DNA from 4 places in the Enterobacter sp. PL_is379 genome. Region 2 is predicted to be linked to each of the others. Evidence: predicted binding sites of a transcription regulator. Region 2 holds the regulator's gene; each other region holds the start of a gene.
The links. The regulator CRP, encoded in region 2, controls carbon source genes, mostly activating them, when cyclic AMP is high. The targets are predictions, from matches to a motif close to ATGTGANNNNNNTCACAT.

Region 1 (5,350 bases), on a different contig from region 2:
TCGCTCCGCGGCAGCCTGCGCCGCATCAGCAATCTCACCGGCGCTTAGCCCGTCAAGCTGGTGCGCGTAATCCACCACCAGCCCACCCATTTTATCGGCAGCCAGCAGACGCTGGTTAAACTGGCTGGTCAGGGAGGCCGCCTCGGTATTCAACGCCTTTAGCTCGGCCTTTTCTGTCTCATTCAGACGCGCGCCGGCCAGAATAAACCGCTGATACGTCTCCTCGACCAGACGACGGGATTCAGCGTCCAGCACGGCACGGTCCTGCCAGACGCTCTCCACGCGGGCAAACAGTACGTCATTCAGCCAGATATCGTTTGCCAGCGCGGCAAGCTCGGTGGAGAACTGTTCCTCGAGCTCCTGTAAATACGGATTGGTGTGCGCGGAAGTCATGGCGAAGAACACGCTGCTGACGCGCTGGAGCAAAGCGCCGCTTTTCTCCAGCGCCAGCACGGTGTTAGCGAAGTCAGGCGCAGCGGCCTGAGCGACAATCGCGTCAATGTCCGCCCGCTTCTGGCGAAGGGCTTCATCGAAGGCCGGACGATAGTGGCTGTCGTTGATCTCATCAAAATGGGGGGCCTGGTAAGGCAACAGGCTGATGTTGAAAAAGGGATTCGTGGCCGTCATCTTTCGCTCCTGAGTACGGGTATCCTCCCAGAGTAGGCCAGGCCGCCATCCCCTGCAACGCTGTCATACAAATGTTGCCTTAACGCACCCTCTGCGGCCGTGCTATGTTAGTACAACACAAAAAGCGTTGAGGAACAGTGAGATGATTATTTTAGTTACCGGGGCAACGGCAGGTTTTGGTGAAAGCATCACGCGTCGCTTCGTCGCCAACGGGCACAAGGTTATTGCGACCGGCCGCCGTCAGGAGCGTTTACAGGAGCTCAAAGACGAACTAGGCGACAGCATCCTGACCGCGCAGCTGGACGTGCGTAACCGCGCGGCGATCGAAGAGATGATCGCTAATCTGCCAGCAGAATGGCGCGCCATCGACGTGCTGGTCAACAATGCCGGTCTGGCGCTGGGCATGGAGCCTGCCCACAAAGCCAGCGTGGAAGACTGGGAAAACATGATCGACACCAACAACAAAGGGCTGGTCTATATGACCCGCGCGGTGCTGCCGGGCATGGTCGAGCGCAACCGCGGTCACATTATCAATATCGGTTCCACCGCCGGGAGCTGGCCTTACGCGGGCGGCAACGTCTATGGCGCGACGAAAGCGTTTGTGCGCCAGTTCAGCCTTAACCTGCGTACCGATCTGCACGGCACCGCCATTCGCGTCACCGACATCGAGCCGGGCCTGGTGGGTGGCACCGAGTTTTCCAACGTGCGTTTCAAAGGCGATGACGCGAAAGCGGACAAAACCTATGAAAACGCGAACGCCCTGACGCCGGAAGATGTCACCGAAACGGTCTGGTGGGTGGCGACGCTGCCAAAACACGTCAACATCAATACCGTAGAAATGATGCCAGTCAGCCAGAGTTTTGCCGGACTTAGCGTCCATCGTGGCTAAATCGACCCTTCCCGGCCTGCGGGCCGGGTCTGTTTCGGATTATAAAAGAATGGTAGTATGTTCGGGCTAACTCTCTGAGAAATGACAACTCATGGCCGCTGAATCGCAACTCAATCCCACCCAGCCCGTAAACCAGCAAATCTATCGCATTTTGCGACGTGATATTGTCCATTGTCTGATCCCACCGGGAACGCCGCTTTCAGAAAAAGAGGTCTCCGTGCGGTTTGACGTTTCCCGGCAGCCGGTGCGTGAAGCGTTTATTAAGCTTGCGGAAAACGGTCTAATTCAGATCCGCCCGCAGCGCGGCAGCTACGTCAACAAAATCTCCCTCTCTCAGGTGCGCAACGGCTGTTTCGTTCGCCAGGCCATTGAATGCGCGGTGGCGCGGCGTGCCGCAACGCTCATCAACGACAACCAGTGTTACCTGCTGGAGCAGAACCTGCATCAGCAGCGGATTGCGATTGACCGTAAGCAGCTGAATGACTTCTTCCAGCTTGATGATGAATTCCACCAGAAACTGGCGCAGATTGCCGATTGCCAGCTTGCATGGGACACCATCGAGAACATCAAGGCCAACATCGACCGCGTGCGCTACATGAGCCTCGATCACGTCTCCCCGCCGGAAATGCTGCTCCGACAGCATCATGATATTTTCAGCGCGCTGGAAAAACGCGATGCGGACGCTGTGGAAAAAGCGATGACGCTGCATCTGCAGGAAATCAGCGAATCCGTGCAGCTGATTCGTCAGGAAAATAGCGAGTGGTTTAGCGAAGAGTGATATTCGCCGCCCCTTTCGGGTGCGGCGATGGGTTTAGCGAACGACTAATACCGGAATTGTGGCGTAGCGCAGGATAGATTCCGCATTTGATCCCAGAAGATGGGTAGTGATGCCCGGATTTTTCGACCCGATGACAATCACGTCATATTCCCCTTCCTTGCTCAGCCTGATAATTTCATCGCGGACGTTGCCAAAGCGAACGAGGGTGTCAATTTTCTCCGGCGAGATATCGAACAGTCTTTTTAACGCGTTCATTTTCTTCCCGGATTCTTCAGTCATATATTCTTCGAACTTTTTAATATCGGCGTTAAATCCGCGCAGCAGGGACCGACTGCTGGCCGGCAGAATATTGACCAGGGTAATCGAGGCGCCCTCTGCCTTCGCAAGGTTTGCCGCGTGGCGAACCGCTTTGTCGCTCAAATCCATTTCAAACACATCAACAGGCATCAAAATCTTCTTATACATAAGCCTGACTCCTTATTCCGATGAAAGGGTTATTTCCTGTACCCAGAATGGCACCGGGAATATAAACCAACCCTCAACGCTTCCCTGTCGAAACTATCAATTAATGAAAATAACGGTCTGCTTTGTAAATTGCTGTCGTGAACCGTCAGTGCCCGGCACAATAAAGAAAAAAGTGTGAGTTTGATCAAAAACAAAAACATGTGATGCAGACAGGCGTATTTATATGCTCCGTGAACGGCAACCCTGAAATAGCGCCGTAACGAACAGGTTAGAGAGGAGAAAATACCATGATGACATACGACCGTAACCGCAATGCAATCACCACCGGCAGCCGCGTCATGATTAGCGGCACGGGCAAAACTGGCGTGATTAAAGCGATCCACAGCGACGGGCTGGATGCCGCGCAGGTGCGCCGCAGCAAAACGGTTGAAGTGGAAGGATGCGAAGGTAAGTTCGAGCCGATTGAGCTGATTCGCCTGGGGATGCACTAAGCTGTGCGTAGACATGCCGCCGCGAACGGCGGCATGTGCTGAATTACCGTTGAGAGACGTACTGGGCCACGGTCGCTTTCGCACCCTTTTGCAGCAGCGTCTGGTACGCCTTCATCACCGCATCAACAAAGCCTGCTTCCTGCGGTAACTCTTTGCCGAAGATGGCTTCGATGCCGAGCAGCGCGTTAACCCGGCTTTCCCCTTCCGCACTGCCCTTCACCGCCGCCTGAATCACCGCCAGTTGCGGATCGCTCACGTCAATCGCATTACCCTGCTCGTCCACGCCGCCGACATAGCGCATCCACCCTGCCACGCCCAGCGCCAGCAGCGGGAAAGGCTTCTGATGCACCAGGTGCCAGCGCACGGAATCCAGCATGCGCTGCGGAAGCTTCTGGCTGCCGTCCATCGCAATTTGCCAGGTCCGATGGCGCAGGGCCGGGTTGCTGTAGCGGGCAATCAGGAGATCGGCATAACGACCTAAATCAACGCCTTTGACCTTCAGCGTAGGCGCCTGCTCGTTAAGCATCAGCGCGTGCGCGGCGAGGCGGTAGTTCTTATCTTCCATACAGTCGTTGATATGCTGGTATCCGGCCAGATAGCCCAGATACGCCAGGAACGAGTGGCTGCCGTTGAGCATGCGCAGCTTCATCTCTTCAAACGGGATCACGTCCGACACCAGCTCGGCGCCAGCTTTTTCCCATTCCGGACGGCCCGCAACAAAGTTATCTTCGATCACCCACTGACGGAACGGTTCACAGGCTACTGCCGCCGGATCGCGCACGCCGGTCAGCCGTTCTATTTTATCCAGCGTTTCGGGGGTGACCGCGGGCACGATGCGATCCACCATGGTTGACGGGAAGGTGACGTTAGCCTCGATCCAGTCCGCCAGCTCACCGTCTACCGCCCGGGCATACGCGCAGGTGACATTGCGCATCACGTGACCGTTCTCCGGCATGTTGTCACAGGACATCACGCTAAACGCCGGCAGACCCGCCGCTTTGCGACGCGCCAGCGCTTCCACGACGACACCCGGCGCAGATTTCGGCTGGTGTGGGTTTTGCAGGTCGGCGACGATAAACGGATGATCGAGCATCAGTTGCCCGGTCGCTGGTGAGTGACAGTACCCTTTCTCAGTGATGGTCAGCGAGACAATCGCCACCTGCGGTTCACACAGCGCTGCCAGCACCGTCTCCAGCCCGTCTACCTGCGCATGGAGGGCCTTTTTGACCACGCCCACCACGCGGGAGGTCCACGCATCGGCAGACATCTCCGCCACGGTATAGAGATTATCCTGCGCGTTCAGATCGGCAATCTGCTGCTCGCCGCCAATCAGGTTAACCTCACAGTAACCCCAGTCGCTGCCGTGCTCAGCGGCGAGGATATCGGCATACACTGCCTGATGCGCCCGGTGAAATGCGCCAAAGCCTAAATGAACGATGCGTGCTTTAAGGCTGTCGCGATCGTACTGAGGCAGCGTCGCGTTGGCCTGTAATAAGGTATTTTCCATGATTAAGACTCGTTAATTAGAAAGCTGTGGTTCGCTGCCGCTCTTTCTGAAGCGGCAGCGCCTGCTGACTACACCAACTAGAATGGCAGTTGGGGTAAAAAAATAACTGCCATCAACCATACTGATACTGACGTTTGAGATTTTGATTTATATTAACTTTTGCTCATGTGGTGTGACATAAACATAAAGTTGTGTGATAAATCACTCAAGATATAAGCCATCAGCGCCGCGAGGAGATTGCGCCGTAACCCACACGCTCTTCTGGTGAGGACTCCGCTGCGTCTTGCGCCGCGCTCAAATCACGGTCGCGCACTTCCGGCATCAGGATCGCCGAGAGCAGCCCAATCACGGAATAGGCCACCAGCATGGCAACAATCGGCCACCAGGAGCCGGTCATATTGCAGAAGATCCCCGCCAGTACCGGACCAAAGCCCACAGCTACCAGACCGCCCGCCTCTTTCGAGATGGCCATACGGGTAAAGCGATTTCGCGAGCCAAACATCTCCGCCATGGTGATATTTTCCAGCGCGAACAGACCCAGAACGGCGAAGTTATGGATAACGATGATAGAGAGCATGATCGTCCCCGGCGCA
Region 2 (5,350 bases):
GTCGAAGGCGACAGCTTTCACCGCTACACGCGTCCGGAGATGGACATGGCCATCCGTAAAGCGCGCGATCTGGGTAAACACATCAGCTATTTCGGCCCGGAAGCCAATGACTTCGGCCTGCTGGAACAAACCTTTATAGAGTACGGTCAGAGCGGCAAAGGGCAGTCCCGCAAGTATCTGCATACCTATGATGAAGCTGTTCCCTGGAATCAGGTGCCGGGGACGTTCACCCCGTGGCAACCGCTGCCGGAACCCACCGACGTGCTGTTTTACGAAGGATTGCACGGTGGCGTGGTCACCCCTCAACACGACGTGGCGCGCCACGTGGACCTGCTGGTCGGCGTGGTCCCTATCGTTAACCTGGAGTGGATCCAGAAGCTGACGCGCGACATGAGCGAGCGCGGCCATTCGCGAGAGGCGGTGATGGACTCGGTGGTGCGCTCCATGGAAGATTACATCAACTTCCTGACGCCGCAGTTCTCCCGTACCCATATCAACTTCCAGCGCGTGCCGACGGTGGACACCTCCAACCCGTTTGCCGCCAAAAGTATCCCGTCCCTTGATGAGAGCTTTGTGGTGATCCATTTCCGCAATCTCGAAGGCATTGATTACCCCTGGCTACTGGCCATGCTGCAGGGCTCGTTTATTTCGCACATGAATACGTTAGTCGTGCCGGGCGGAAAAATGGGGCTGGCGATGGAGCTCATCATGACGCCGCTGGTGGAGCGACTGATGGAAGGGAAGCAGATTGCGTGAACATGTTCCCTCTCCCTGTGGGAGAGGGTTAGGGTGAGGGCATCAACACGCACGATGCCCCAATAATTAAGCCTCGACCACTTCATACGAATGCGTGATTTTTACCGCTTTCTCCAGCATTAACGCCACAGAGCAGTACTTCTCCGCAGACAGGTCCACCGCACGCGAGACCGCTGCGTCCTTCAACTCTTTACCGGTGACCACAAAGTGCAGATTAATATGGGTGAACAGGCGTGGCGCCTCTTCGCGACGTTCTGACGTGAGTTTAACCTCACAATCCGTCACGTCATGACGACCTTTTTGCAGAATCGACACCACGTCAATAGCGCTGCATCCTCCTGCCGCCATCAGCACCATTTCCATTGGGCTGGGCGCTTTATCGCCGGAGTTACCGTCCATCAAAATCTGGTGCCCTGACGCGGATTCGCCCAGGAACGTTAAACCTTCAACCCACTTCACGCGCGCTTGCATATTCTTAAACTCCAACGTTGCATTTTTGGTGACAGATTACGCGTGCGTTACATTTCTCGCAATGGAAGGCGACCTGCATCATGCTGAAGCGAGACACCAGGAGACACGCGGCGAAAGCTATGCTAAAACACTCAGGATGCTACAGTAATACATTGACGTTACACATGTATGCAGAGGACATCAAACTTTACTGGCTGCGAAACGTTACGGTAGCCGACTTCCCAGGGTATGGGTAAGAATTCGATTGCAACCCCAGAGTCCGGATGCATCTGATGACTCTGGTGACAGCTTATAACAGAGGATAACAGCGCATGGTGCTTGGCAAACCGCAAACAGACCCGACTCTCGAATGGTTCTTGTCTCATTGCCACATTCATAAGTACCCATCGAAGAGCACGCTGATTCACCAGGGTGAAAAAGCGGAAACGTTGTATTACATCGTTAAAGGCTCGGTGGCAGTGCTGATCAAAGATGAAGAAGGGAAAGAGATGATCCTTTCTTATCTGAACCAGGGCGATTTCATCGGTGAACTGGGCCTGTTTGAAGAGGGCCAGGAACGTAGCGCCTGGGTTCGTGCAAAGACAGCATGTGAAGTGGCTGAAATTTCTTACAAGAAGTTCCGTCAGCTGATTCAGGTTAACCCTGACATCCTGATGCGTCTTTCTTCCCAGATGGCGCGCCGTCTGCAGGTCACCTCAGAGAAAGTGGGCAACCTCGCCTTCCTGGACGTTACCGGCCGTATCGCACAGACCCTGCTGAACCTCGCGAAACAGCCAGACGCCATGACCCACCCGGACGGCATGCAAATTAAAATTACCCGTCAGGAAATTGGTCAGATCGTCGGTTGCTCCCGTGAGACTGTGGGCCGTATCCTGAAAATGCTGGAAGATCAAAACCTGATCTCCGCCCACGGTAAAACCATCGTGGTCTACGGAACGCGTTAATTCCGCTTAAACGGCGTGCCATCGCAAGGTGTCACGCCGTTTTTGTCTCTATTCCCCATGTGGCGCAGGCTGATCTATCACCCGGAAGTTAACTACGCACTGCGACAAACGCTGGTGTTGTGTCTTCCTGTGGCCATAGGCCTGATCCTCGGGCATCTTCAGCAAGGCCTGCTGTTTTCCCTTGTACCCGCCTGCTGCAACATTGCTGGTCTGGACACGCCGCATAAGCGCTTTTTCAAACGCCTGATTATCGGCGGCTGCCTGTTTGCGGGCTGTAGCCTCGCCGTACAGCTTTTACTGGCTCGTGATATTCCGCTGCCGCTGATCCTGACCGTGCTGGCGATGACCCTCGGCGTCACGGCGGAAATCAGTTCGCTGCACGCCCGCCTGCTTCCCGCGTCGCTGATTGCGGCCATTTTCACGCTGAGCCTCGCCGGGAATATGCCGGTGTGGGAGCCGCTGCTGATCTACGCCCTGGGGACATTATGGTACGGCCTGTTTAACTGGTTCTGGTTCTGGCTGTGGCGGGAGCAGCCGCTGCGTGAATCCCTGAGCCTGCTCTATGTGCAGCTTGCGGATTACTGCGAAGCCAAATACACCCTGCTGACCCAGCATACCGATCCGGAAAAATCCTTACCGCCCCTGCTGACGCGCCAGCAGAAGGTGGTGGATCTGATAAGCCAGTGCTATCAGCAGCTTCATATGCTCGCCGCCAACAAGAACCACGAGTACAAACGGCTGCTGCGCACCTTCCAGGTCGGGCTGGATCTGCAGGAGCATATCTCCGTTAGCCTGCACCACCCGCAGGAGGTGCAAAAGCTGGTCGAGCGCAGCCACGCCGAAGCGGTGATCCGCTGGAACGCGCAGACGGTGTCCGCACGCCTGCGCGTGCTGGCCGATGATATTCTCTATCACCGCTACCCGACGCGCTTTAACATGGATAAGCAGCTGGGCGCGCTGGAGAAAATCGCTCGTCAGCATCCGGATAACCCCGTCGGCCAGTTTGCCGCCTGGCACTTCAGCCGTATCGCCCGCGTGTTGCGCACGCAGCGCCCGCTTTATCCCCGCGACCTGATGGCGGATAAGCAGAAACGGCTGCCGCTATTGCCCGCGCTCAAAAGCTATCTTTCTCTTAAATCGTCCGCCCTGCGCAACGCCGCACGAATTAGCGTGATGCTCAGTACCGCCAGCCTGATGGGCATGGCGCTGCATCTGCCGAAACCCTACTGGATCTTAATGACCGTGCTGTTTGTCACCCAGAACGGCTACGGCGCCACGCGGGTGCGTATTCTGCATCGGGCGGGCGGCACCATGGCCGGGCTGATCATCGCGGGCGTGACGCTGCACTTCCACGTGCCGGAAGGCTATACTCTGGCAGGCATGCTGGCGATCACGCTGGTGAGCTACCTGATTATCCGCAAAAACTACGGCTGGGCGATGGTGGGGTTTACGGTGACGGCGGTATACACCCTGCAGCTGCTCACGCTCAATGGCGAACAGTTTATTGTCGCCAGGCTGATTGATACCCTGATCGGCTGCCTGATTGCCTTTGGCGGCATGGTCTGGCTGTGGCCGCAGTGGCAAAGTGGACTGCTGCGCCAGAACGCCCACGACGCGCTGGAAGCCGACCAGCAGGCCATTCGCCTGATCCTGAGCGACGACCCGCAGCCCTCCCCGCTGGCGTATCAGCGCATGAAGGTCAACCAGGCGCACAACGCCCTGTTCAACTCGCTCAACCAGGCGATGCAGGAGCCGGGCTTTAACTCGCACTATCTGGCAGACATGAAGCTCTGGGTGACGCACAGCCAGTTTATCGTCGAGCACATTAACGCCATGACCACGCTTGCGCGCGAGCACACGATGCTCACGCCGGATCTGGCGCAGCGCTATTTGCAGTCGTGTGAAATTGCGTTGCAGCGGTGTCAGCAGCGTCTGGAGTATGACTCGCCGGGTGAGTCGGGAGATTCGAACATTCTGGAAGCGCCGGAAACGTTAACCCACGGGCCAATGAGCACCCTGGAACAGCATTTGCAGCGCGTACTGGGGCATCTGAACACCATGCACACCATTTCGTCGGTGGCATGGCGTCAGCGTCCGCATCACGGGATTTGGCTAACCCGCAGGTTGAAGCGGACGGCGTATTAACCTTTTACGATCTTCGCGACCGCGGCGGCAAAGCGGGTTAATCCTTCTTCGATGTCTTTGTCTTCCACCACCAGCGAAGGTGCGAAACGCATCACGTCCGGTCCGGCGTTCAGCACCATCACCCCTTCGCGAGCGGCGGCGTGCAGGAAGTCGCGCGCGCGGCCCTTATACTGCGGCTTCAGCTCGGCACCAATCAATAACCCCATCCCGCGGATCTCGCTGAACACATCGTACTGCTCGTCAATCTTTTGCAGGTGTTTTACGAACAGCTCGCGCTTCGCGCTGACGCCGTTCAACACCTCTGGCGTGTTGATGATGTCGAACGCGGCACCCGCCACGGCGCTCGCCAGCGGGTTACCGCCGTAGGTAGAGCCGTGAGAGCCAACGTGGAACGCGGAGGCGATCTCCTGCGTCGTCAGTACCGCACTCACCGGGAAACCGCCGCCGAGCGCTTTCGCGCTGGTCAGAATATCCGGCGTCACGCCGTAGTGCATATACGCGAACAGATCGCCGGTACGTCCCATTCCACACTGCACTTCATCAAAGACCAGCAGCGCCTGATGTTCGTCGCACAGTTCGCGCAGCCCTTTCAGGAATTCCGGGGTTGCCGCCGTCACGCCGCCTTCACCCTGGATCGGCTCAACGACTACCGCGCAGGTATGGTCGTCCATCACCGCTTTCACCGCGTGCAGATCGTTAAACGGCACGTGGACGATATCAGCCGGTTTCGGGCCAAACCCGTCGGAATACTTCGGCTGTCCGCCAACGGAAACGGTAAAGAAGGAGCGTCCGTGGAAGGCATTGTGGAAGGCGATGATTTTGGTTTTGTACGGGCTGTGGCGCGTTGTCGCGTAGTAGCGCGCCAGCTTAAAGGCGGTTTCGTTGGCTTCGGTGCCGGAGTTCATAAACAGCACGCGCTCGGCGAAGGTGGCATCGATGATCTTACGTCCCAGGCGCAGCGCCGGTTCGTTGGTGAACACGTTGCTGGTGTGCCACAGGGTTTCGCCCTGGGTTTTTAGCGCCTCAACCAGCGC
Region 3 (5,350 bases), on a different contig from region 2:
CAGCTTCAACAGCCACTACGGCATCAAAGTCTTCGGCAACAGCCACGGCATGCTGCAGGGCTACTGCTCCACCCGTCATTCTCTCTCCAGCTGCGTCATCGCCGAAGAGAACGGAGACATGGAGCGTGACTACGCCTACACCATTGGCCGCGCGCTGGGGGACTTGCAGTCTCCGGAGTGGGTGGGAAAAGAGTGTGCCGAACGCACGCTGTCTCGCCTGTCGCCGCGCAAACTCTCCACCATGAAGGCCCCGGTTATTTTTGCCAACGAAGTGGCGACCGGTCTGTTTGGTCATCTGGTGGGCGCTATCGCGGGCGGCTCGGTTTACCGTAAATCGACCTTCCTGCTCGATTCGCTGGGCAAGCAAATCCTGCCGGAATGGTTGACCATCGAAGAGCATCCGCACCTGCTGAAAGGGCTGGCCTCCACGCCGTTCGACAGCGAAGGCGTGCGTACCGAACGTCGTGACATCGTCAAAGACGGCGTGCTGACCCAGTGGCTGCTGACTAATTACTCCGCGCGCAAGCTGGGGCTGAAAAGTACCGGACACGCTGGCGGCATCCACAACTGGCGCATTGCCGGGCAGGGCCTGAACTTTGAGCAGATGCTGAAAGAGATGGGTACCGGCCTGGTCGTCACGGAGCTGATGGGCCAGGGCGTAAGCGGCATCACCGGAGACTACTCTCGCGGCGCTGCGGGCTTCTGGGTGGAAAACGGCGAAATTCAGTATCCGGTAAGCGAGATTACGATTGCCGGCAACCTGAAGGACATGTGGCGCAATATCGTTACGGTCGGTAACGATATTGAAACACGTAGCAATATACAGTGTGGTTCTGTACTTCTGCCGGAAATGAAAATCGCCGGCCAGTAATATCCGTAAAGGCGTTTTAATAATAAAAAAGGAAGTGAGCAATGCGTAAACACCTGTTAGCGATCGTCGCGGCTTCAACGCTGGTTCTTGGCTCTTCTGTGTTTGCTGCCGATCTTGAAGACGACATGGGCATCCTCGGTCAAAACCTGAAGGTGGTGCAGAAAACGGACAATGCGGCTGAAATGAAAGACGCGCTGACCAAAATGCGTGAAGCGGCGCTGGACGCACAGAAAGCGACGCCTCCGAAGCTGGAAAGCAAAGCGGCAGACAGCGCAGAGATGAAAGACTATCGCCACGGCTTTGACGTGCTGGTCGGCCAGATCGACGGCGCGCTGAAGCTGGCTAACGAAGGCAAAGTGAAGGAAGCCCAGGCGGCGGCCGAGCAGTTTGCGACCACGCGCAACACGTACCACCAAAAGTATCGTTAATTGGGTGCCTGAGCTGTACGTCCTTTGCCCGTATGCGGAGGCGCATGACGCGCCCCCGCATCCTTGCTCCCTACTGGCCGGAGCGACAATCCATCCTCGCTGTCACTGCAAAAGAATCGTTTCGAAAACTGATCTCGCACAGTGTTTTCCGCGTCACCAGCGTTAAGATGATTATTGTCAAAGCAATAATCATCAAAACTCCAATGCCTGGGTTTTGGCGTTTCATGGATGCCTCCTTGCTTTAAAGCGGGCGAGGTAGCGAACTCCACGGTCCGACGTGTCGTTTCGAGCCCCCGCCCTGATTTTCTATCAGGCGGGGCTTTCCACTTTCCGTCCCATGCCTGAGACGGTCAGTCTCAAGCACCCGTTGCCACTCTAGCGGATCCCCATAAGAAAACCTTATCCACGTCACATTTCTACGAGCCCGCTCGTAATCTTTTCCGCTTTGCTTGCCCCGTTTTGGCCGCGCAATAGCGTGATATTCATCACGTAAATGCAGCGGTTTATCCAGATTCACCGCATTTATGTGGCACAGATCACTGTCGCGGCTCGCCTTTCCACTTCGAAGTGGAAAACAACTCGCTACAAACAATTCCCCCCCAACGTTAGTTTTATTCCAGAGCCATTAACGGGGTAAGACCAGTGATTAACGGAGCGGTAATGAACGACGTTGGGGAACATGCGGAGCAAACAGAACAGCTCGCGAACACCATGCTGCAGCAGGTTTATGCCCTGCTGGCCCGAAACAACATCATCCCCAATGCGGTACAGGAGCAGATGCTCACCTCCCACGTGCGCGCCATGGCGCACCGGTCCGTGACCGGCGAGCCGCTGCCGGAGGTTGAAGCAGAGCTGTTTGACGAAATTTCACCGGATTCAATGCGGCTCGCCCGTGAAGTGGTCGCGCAGTTTGGCAATCTTCCTGATGAAGAAGCCTGGCTGCTCTCCGTTCACTTTGAAGTCGCGAAAGACAACCTTTAAGGAGCAACACATGGAACAGATTACAGTCGTGATTGGCGATCGCCTGGGTAAAGGTCAGAAAGTGGCTGCCGGTGTGGAAAAAGCAGGTGGACGCGCGGTGGTTGTGCCGGGCATGGCGGCGGACATGAAGCTCGGCGACATGATGAAAGCGGAAAACGCCACCTTCGGCATCTCCTTCTGCGGCAGCGGCGGCGCGGGAGCCATCACTGCCCAAACCAAATATGGCTACAAAGCCAAATACGGCATGCGTTCCGTGGAAGAGGGCGTGACCGCCATCAACGAAGGCTGCAACGTGCTGGGCTTCGGCTTTATGGATAAAGAAGAGCTGGGCGAGCGTCTGGTGCAGGCGTGGCAGAAAAAATACGGCGCATAAGCATGAAAGAACAGTTCACAACCACGGTGAGAGTGAAGGGAAAAGGCGACGCCAAAGCGCGCGCCTTTGCCGACGCGCTCAACCACGTTCAGGCCGCGGTGATGAAAGCTTCACCGCATATCTTACTGCGTATTGAGCCACAGGATGTGCAGGTCGTTCAGGCGCAAGAAGCGGTGCGTAAAGAAGCGTTTCTGTTCTTCTTTCTGCGCCGGGAAAGACGCACCTACAGCGTGGAGCTGGATGTGACCGTCAACGTGACAGCCATCAATCTCGACCAGGTGGATTTCGTCACGCAACGCTGATTATTCATAAAAGGGCAGACTGATGTTCTTAATTATATTAATAAAATCGCTCATCATTGGCGGCCTGGTTGGCGTCGGTGTCGGAGCCGGGGCTGCACGCATGTTTCATGCGCCTACCACACAGGGTATGGGCGCGTTTCGTACGTTGGGGGAACTGAACTCCTGTGAAGGGGATCCGGCGTCCCACTTCTCCTTTGGGTTAGGTTTCTTCTTTAACGCCTGGGCCTCTTCCGTGGCCGCAGGGGCTTTCACACAGGACGTTGACCACCGCATCATCCCGAACTGGGGTGCTGCTGCACTGATGATCAAAAACCGTAACGTCGGCGAAACGCTGCACGATCCGCGCAAAATGGCGATTGCCTGCGGCCTGATCGGCATGATTGTCGTGACCTTCCTTAACCTTACCGCCTCCTCCGTACCGGCTGCGCTTCAGGTCACCGCCGTCAAGGTGCTGGTGCCGGCGGCGAACCTGCTGGTGAACACCGTGATGCCGGTGATCTTCTGGCTGGCGGCCATCGACGCGGGTAAAAAATCGGGCTTCTGGGCCACCATCTTCGGCGGCGCGGCGCAGCTGATCATGGGCAACGCCGTACCGGGCCTGGTGCTGGGGATCCTGATCGGTAAAGGCGTGGAAGAGAGCGGCTGGAACCACGTCACCAAAGTGATGATGGCGGCTATCGTCCTGCTCTTCGTGCTGAGCGGCTTCTTCCGCGGCTTCGACATGAAGATGATCGAATCCTTCCATCTGACCGTGCCGAACTGGCTCGACATGATCCACAACTCGCTCAGCGGTAAATAACAGGAGCCTCTAAATGGAACAGAATAAAGGTTTTTGGTATGCCGACTGGTCGTTCCCGATCTTCGTTGGCCTGCTCTCCTCCGGCGTCTTCGCCGGGACGCACATGTACTACCTCTACGGCATCGGTGCGTTTAACGAAGTGGCCTTCGTGGCGATGCTGAAAGCGGGCATCGATACCGGCGTTTACGGCGCGGTGGCGGCGTTCGGCGCGAGCTTCCTGTTCGCCCGAATTATCGAAGGGTCGCTGGTCGGTATTCTGGATATCGGCGGCGCCATCCAGACCGGCGTGGGCCTCGGGGTTCCGGCACTGCTGCTGGGCGCGGGGATCATGTTCCCGGTGACCAACTTCATTGCTTCGCTGATCACCGGCCTGGTGATTGGTCTGGCAATTGGCTACGTTATCATCCTGGCGCGTAAGTTCACCATCAACCAGAGCAACTCCACCTACGGCGCAGACGTGATGATGGGCGCGGGCAACGCCTCCGGCCGCTTCCTCGGGCCGTTGATTATCCTGAGCGCCATGACCGCCTCCATTCCTATCGGCGTCGGTTCCCTGCTGGGAGCGCTGGTGTTCTACATCTGGCAGAAGCCGATCACCGGTGGCGCCATTCTGGGTGCAATGCTGTTGGGCTGGCTGTTCCCGGTCGCCCTTTAATACCCGCGGGCGCTCCGGCGCCCGCCTTATCAGGAGATCCTCATGTTTGATTTACTCCTGCGCCGTGCGCGCTTTGCCGACGATACCCTGACCGATATCGCCATTCAGGACGGGAAGATCGCGGCGCTGGGCGACATTGACGCCCCCGCGCATAAAACGGTTGAGCTGAACGGCGACGTGTTCGTCAGCGCAGGCTGGATTGACTCCCACGTTCACTGCTACCCGAACTCCCCGATTTACCACGACGAGCCCGACAGCGTCGGCGTTGCCACCGGCGTCACCACCGTAGTGGACGCGGGCAGCGCCGGCGCCGACGACGTGGACGATTTCTATGAGATCACCCGCAAGGCCTCCACCGAGGTTTTTGCTCTGCTGAATATCTCCCGCGTAGGGCTGATTGCCCAGAACGAGCTGGCCAATATGGCCAATGTTGATGTCGACGCGGTGAAGCAGGCGGTGAAGCGCCACCCTGATTTTATCGTCGGCCTGAAGGCGCGCATGAGCAGCAGCGTGGTTGGTGAAAACGGCATTACACCGCTGGAGCGCGCCAAAGCCATTCAGAAAGAGAACGGCGACCTGCCGCTGATGGTGCACATTGGCAACAACCCGCCAAATCTCGACGAAATTGCCGAACTGCTGAGTTCCGGCGACATCATTACCCACTGCTATAACGGCAAACCCAACCGCATTCTGACGCCCTCCGGCGAGCTGCGCGCCTCCATCACCTCCGCCCTGAAGCGCGGCGTGCGTCTGGACGTGGGGCACGGTACGGCGAGCTTCAGCTTTGAGGTGGCGAAACGCGCCATCGCGATGGGCATTCTGCCGCACACCATCAGCTCGGATATCTACTGCCGCAACCGCATCAACGGCCCGGTGGGCTCGCTGGCGAGCGTGATGTCGAAATTCCTCGCCATCGGCATGTCGCTGCCGCAGGTGATTGA
Region 4 (5,350 bases), on a different contig from region 2:
ACGGCAGCTTTGCCAGCCAGCATAACGTCGAACCTTTCACTCAGGGAGAGCTCGACGGGCTGGCGCAAACCTTCTGGCCGGATCACTGCGTACAGCAGACGGAAGGCGCAGCACTGCATCCGCTCCTGAATCAGAAAGCCATCGACGCGGTGTTCCATAAAGGCGAAAACCCGGCTATCGACAGCTATAGCGCGTTTTTTGATAACGGGCATCGCCAGAAAACGGCGCTGGACGCGTGGTTACGTCATCACGAAATCACGGAGCTGATCGTGCTGGGACTGGCAACGGACTACTGCGTGAAGTTCACCGTGCTCGATGCGCTCCAGTTAGGTTATACCGTCAGCGTCATCACCGACGGCTGCCGCGGGGTGAACATTCACCCGCAGGACAGCGCTCAGGCGTTTATGGATATGGCTGCGGAAGGCGCGACGCTGTATACGCTCGAAGACTGGCTGGAGACGCAGGCTTAGGCCTTTTAAGCCGGGTGGCGGCTGCGCCTTACCCGGCCTACTTCTTTGATTTTGTAGGCCGGGTAAGCGTCAGCGCCACCCGGCAATCCCCCCTCTCCGATCCCCATAAAGTGAACTCCCTCGCATCCTCAGCGAAGCGGCAATGCTATTCTCTTTAGGCTGTTTTTTCGCCACGCCTTTTCCGTGGCGTGGTTAATTTTATTAAGTCAAAGAGGAACTTGTATGAAACGTTTGCCCTTGCTGGCAGCATTACCCTTGCTTTGCGCGTCAGTTGCCTCCGCCAGTTCCATGATGTCCGTGGGCTACTTTAACGGGGGTGGCGATGTCACCGCCGGACCGGGTGGCGATATCAATAAACTGGACGTTCGCCAGATCACCCATCTGAACTACTCGTTTGGTCTGGTCTATAACGACGAAAAAGACGAAACCAACGCCGCGCTGAAAGATCCGGCTAAGCTGCATCAAATCTGGCTATCGCCAAAAGTGGCGTCCGATCTGGCCTTAATCCCCACTCTGCGTAAGCAAAACCCGAACCTCAAAGTGCTGCTTTCCGTCGGCGGCTGGGGCGCGCGCGGCTTCTCTGGCGCAGCGGCAACCCAAGAGAGTCGCGCGGTGTTCATCCGCTCCGCGCAGGAGATTGTCGACAAATATGGTCTGGACGGGATCGATCTCGACTGGGAGTATCCGGTCAACGGCGCCTGGGGGCTGGTGGCAAGCCAGCCTGCCGACCGGGATAATTTTACCGCCCTGCTGAAGGAGATGCGCGACGCGTTCGGGCATAAAAAGCTGGTCACCATTGCGGTAGGCGCGAATGCGGAAAGTCCGAAAAGCTGGGTGGATGTCAAAGCTATCGCCCCCCTGCTCGACTACATCAACCTGATGACCTACGACATGGCGTACGGTACGCAGTATTTTAACGCCAACCTGTATGACTCCAGCACCTGGCCGACGGTGGCCGCCGCGGACAAATACAGCGTGGACTTTGTGGTGAACAACTATCTGGCCGCCGGACTGAAGCCGCAGCAGATGAATCTCGGGATTGGTTTCTATGACCGCGTGCCGAAACGCGCCGTAGAGCCGGGGATCGACTGGACCAAACCGGATGCGCAAAAAAATCCGGTTACCCAGCCCTACTTCGGACCGCAGGAGATCGGGTTGTTCAAGTCACTCGGCTATGACCTGACCAAAGATACCTACGTGAAGTACAACGATATCGTGAAGAAGCTGTTGAACGATCCGCAGAAGCGCTTTACCGAGCACTGGGACGACCAGGCAAAAGTGCCGTGGCTGTCGGTGAAGGGTGCCGATGGCAACGCGCTGTTTGCGATTTCCTATGAGAACCCACGTTCCGTTGCGATCAAAGCGGACTACATCAAAGAGAAAGGGCTCGCCGGAGCGATGTTCTGGGAGTACGGGGCTGATAACAACAATCAGTTAGCGAAACAGCTGGCGGCGTCGCTCGGGATCCCGCATACGCATAAGTAGTAAGACAATCAAGCCCTCTCCCCGTGGGAGAGGGTTGGGTGAGGGCATCAACCCGCACCGTTATTGCATTTTCATCGTCGCAATCGGCTTCGGCGTGATGCCGAAGTCTTCTTTCAGCTCGCGCTTGCTCTTCATTACCATCTGGCCCTGGGTGTCGATCGTCATATGCTGCGCGTCGGTGTTATTGCGCGCCTGCCACAGCATCACCAGCTGCAGGCTGTTCTCTTTTTGCTCCGGGGTCAGCGCGACGCCATCGGGCCATTTTCCCAGCTCTACGGCGGTCACCAGACGCTGATAAATCTCCGGCGTCATCCCGCTAATCATGTCTTCAATATTCACAATCCTGCCCTTTCGAAGGAATAATTTGCTGAATCGTTTTTTCAACCCTTAATCTGGTCGCCATTCTCATCATCGGTGAAGCTCATTGAGGCTGAATTCACGCAGAAACGCTCGCCCGTGGGCTGAGGGCCATCCGGGAAGACGTGCCCAAGGTGCGCATCGCAGTTGCCGCAGCGAATTTCCGTGCGCACCATGCCGTGTGACGAGTCGGTCAGGTAGCGGATGGCCTCATCGCTCACCGGCTCGTAAAAGCTCGGCCAGCCGCAGCCAGAATCAAATTTCGTTTGTGAATTAAACAGCGGCGCATCACAGACCAGGCAGTGGTAGACGCCGTCCCGCTTGTTGTGCAGTAAACGCCCGGTGAACGGCGGTTCCGTCCCGTGATTCTGCGTCACGTAAAACTGCATTTCTGTGAGGTTTTTTTTCAAATCTTCAGGGTTACGTTGGTTCGACATATGCTTACATCTCGCTGTAGAAACAGACATCTTTTAACCCGGATTCTAACAAAACATTAACACCCTTGCGTGCACTTTTGATCTAAACTTATGTGTCGCGAAAAGGCGGTCAGGCAATTGTGATCATGCTCACATTTTTATCCTGCGAGGCCTTTAAAATCCCGGCGCAGCCCCCATATGGGTGCAAGCTCAAAGGGAAAGTGAGGCGAGTCAGTCGCACAAACGTTAGTCACAGGATTGATTTGTCGCAATGATTGACACGATTCCGCTTGACGCTGCGTAAGGTTTTTGTAATTTTACAGGCAACCTTTTATTCACTAACAAATAGCTGGTGGAATATATGACTATCAAAGTAGGTATCAACGGTTTTGGCCGTATCGGCCGTATTGTTTTCCGTGCTGCTCAGAAACGTTCTGACATCGAAATCGTTGGTATCAACGATCTCCTGGACGCTGAATACATGGCGTACATGCTGAAGTACGACTCAACTCACGGTCGTTTCGACGGCACCGTTGAAGTGAAAGACGGCCACCTGGTTGTTAATGGCAAAACCATCCGCGTTACTGCTGAAAAAGACCCAGCTAACCTGAAATGGAACGAAATCGGTGTTGACGTTGTTGCTGAAGCAACCGGTATCTTCCTGACCGACGAAACTGCACGTAAACACATCACTGCGGGTGCGAAGAAAGTTGTTCTGACTGGTCCTTCAAAAGACAACACCCCAATGTTCGTTCGTGGTGCAAACTTCGAAACTTACGCTGGCCAGGATATCGTGTCTAACGCATCCTGCACCACCAACTGCCTGGCACCGCTGGCTAAAGTTATCAACGACAACTTCGGCATCATCGAAGGTCTGATGACTACCGTTCACGCAACCACCGCTACTCAGAAAACCGTTGATGGCCCGTCTCACAAAGACTGGCGCGGCGGCCGTGGCGCGGCTCAGAACATCATCCCATCCTCTACCGGTGCTGCTAAAGCTGTAGGTAAAGTACTGCCAGAACTGAATGGCAAACTGACTGGTATGGCGTTCCGCGTTCCAACTCCTAACGTATCCGTTGTTGACCTGACCGTTCGTCTGGAAAAAGCTGCTTCTTATGAAGAAATTAAGAAAGCAATCAAAGCTGCTTCCGAAGGCGCAATGAAAGGCGTTCTGGGCTACACCGAAGACGACGTTGTATCTACCGATTTCAACGGCGAAGTGTGCACTTCCGTGTTCGATGCTAAAGCGGGTATCGCACTGAACGACAACTTCGTTAAACTGGTATCCTGGTACGACAACGAAACTGGCTACTCTAACAAAGTACTGGACCTGATCGCTCACATCTCCAAATAAGTTGAGATGAGTGCTTGATCCAAAAAGGCGACTTCGGTCGCCTTTTTTATTTATAAGACAGAGGATTGCTTAATGATTAATAAAATTTTTGCACTTCCGGTAGTCGAACAACTTACCCCTGTGCTTTCCCGCCGTCAGATTGACGGTGCCGACGTTATCGTCGTTGACCATCCACGCGTTAAAGCCTCCGTGGCGCTGAACGGCGCCCACCTGCTCTCCTGGAAACCGGAAGGTGAAGCCGAAGGCTTATGGCTGAGCGATGCGACCTCCTTCAAAAAAGGGGCGGCTATTCGCGGTGGCGTACCGATCTGCTGGCCGTGGTTCGGCCCGTCCGCCCAGCAGGGTTTGCCTTCTCACGGTTTTGCCCGTAACCAGCAGTGGACGCTGAAAGCGCACAACGAAGATGACAACGGCGCCGTGCTGACCTTTGAGCTGCAGGCTAATGATGAAACCCGCGCCCTCTGGCCGCATGATTTCACCCTGTATGCCCGCTTTAAGCTGGGTAAAACCTGTGAAATCGAACTGGAAGCCCACGGTGAGTTTGAAACCACCGCAGCCCTGCACACCTACTTCAACGTAGGTGATATCGGCGCAGTGAAGGTGAGCGGTCTTGGCGATACCTTTATCGACAAAGTGGATAACGCCAAAGAAGGTAAACTGAGCGACGGTATACAGACATTCCCTGACCGTACCGACCGCGTCTACCTGCACCCGGAAGCGTGCAGCGTGATCCACGACGGCGCGCTGAACCGCGGCATTGAAGTGGTCCATCATCATCACAGCGACGTGGTGGGCTGGAACCCGGGCCCGGCGCTGTCCGTCAGCATGGCCGACATGACGGATGAAGGGTATAAAACGTTTGTCTGCGTGGAAACCGCCTGCGTGAGCACCCCGCAAAAAGCGAGCGACGAAAAACCGTCTCGTTTAGGGCAGACGATCCGCATTGTTAAGCGATAATCTTACTGCACCACATCAAAGCAAACGGGGCGCACGCGCCCCGTTTTAATGCATCAATTGCACGATATTAGTGCGCAATCAGAACTTGTAGCTCACGCCGACAGAGAAAATACCTGCCCAGGATTTGTCGACCATCGGGCTATCCTTCACTTCGTCGCTCAGACGCTCATAGCGGCCGGTACCGTACACGCTCCAGTCGCCGAGGAAGTTATAGCTCGCGGTCAGCTCCAGGTACGGATCCCAGCCGTCATCTGCGCTGTAGCTCTTCAGACCACTGCGGCGGGACTCGTTTTTAGACACGCCATAGT

Region 1: a site for CRP is predicted at 2,932-2,949, ahead of ydfZ (putative selenium delivery protein YdfZ). Genes of this name have one in related genera too.
Region 3: a site for CRP is predicted at 1,824-1,841, ahead of AC0TOY_RS19455 (glycine dehydrogenase). Genes of this name have one in related genera too.
Region 4: a site for CRP is predicted at 2,867-2,884, ahead of msrB (peptide-methionine (R)-S-oxide reductase MsrB). Genes of this name have one in related genera too.

Annotation. Positions count from the first base shown of each region.
Region 1 is NZ_JBVPGT010000030.1:116,338-121,687, reverse strand. It holds gene dcp (peptidyl-dipeptidase Dcp) at 1-627, opposite strand, end outside; gene ydfG (bifunctional NADP-dependent 3-hydroxy acid dehydrogenase/3-hydroxypropionate dehydrogenase YdfG) at 770-1,516, shown strand; gene AC0TOY_RS14765 (GntR family transcriptional regulator) at 1,608-2,294, shown strand; gene AC0TOY_RS14760 (universal stress protein) at 2,328-2,759, opposite strand; gene ydfZ (putative selenium delivery protein YdfZ) at 3,047-3,250, shown strand; gene AC0TOY_RS14750 (mannitol dehydrogenase family protein) at 3,294-4,757, opposite strand; gene AC0TOY_RS14745 (MFS transporter) at 4,978-5,350, opposite strand, start outside.
Region 2 is NZ_JBVPGT010000020.1:21,925-27,274, forward strand. It holds gene AC0TOY_RS02770 (phosphoribulokinase) at 1-756, shown strand, start outside; gene AC0TOY_RS02775 (OsmC family protein) at 823-1,227, opposite strand; gene crp (cAMP-activated global transcriptional regulator CRP) at 1,539-2,171, shown strand; gene AC0TOY_RS02785 (YccS/YhfK family putative transporter) at 2,229-4,316, shown strand; gene argD (bifunctional acetylornithine/succinyldiaminopimelate transaminase) at 4,313-5,350, opposite strand, start outside.
Region 3 is NZ_JBVPGT010000032.1:125,890-131,239, forward strand. It holds gene pmbA (metalloprotease PmbA) at 1-871, shown strand, start outside; gene cybC (cytochrome b562) at 913-1,299, shown strand; gene AC0TOY_RS19450 (hypothetical protein) at 1,344-1,544, shown strand; gene AC0TOY_RS19455 (glycine dehydrogenase) at 1,942-2,280, shown strand; gene AC0TOY_RS19460 (SFCGS family glycine-rich protein) at 2,291-2,653, shown strand; gene AC0TOY_RS19465 (DUF4312 family protein) at 2,656-2,955, shown strand; gene AC0TOY_RS19470 (DUF4311 domain-containing protein) at 2,978-3,754, shown strand; gene AC0TOY_RS19475 (DUF4310 family protein) at 3,768-4,409, shown strand; gene AC0TOY_RS19480 (amidohydrolase/deacetylase family metallohydrolase) at 4,452-5,350, shown strand, end outside.
Region 4 is NZ_JBVPGT010000028.1:216,627-221,976, forward strand. It holds gene pncA (bifunctional nicotinamidase/pyrazinamidase) at 1-470, shown strand, start outside; gene chiD (chitinase ChiD) at 693-1,955, shown strand; gene AC0TOY_RS11870 (YeaC family protein) at 2,016-2,294, opposite strand; gene msrB (peptide-methionine (R)-S-oxide reductase MsrB) at 2,336-2,749, opposite strand; gene gapA (glyceraldehyde-3-phosphate dehydrogenase) at 3,090-4,085, shown strand; gene AC0TOY_RS11885 (D-hexose-6-phosphate mutarotase) at 4,158-5,042, shown strand; gene AC0TOY_RS11890 (MipA/OmpV family protein) at 5,121-5,350, opposite strand, start outside.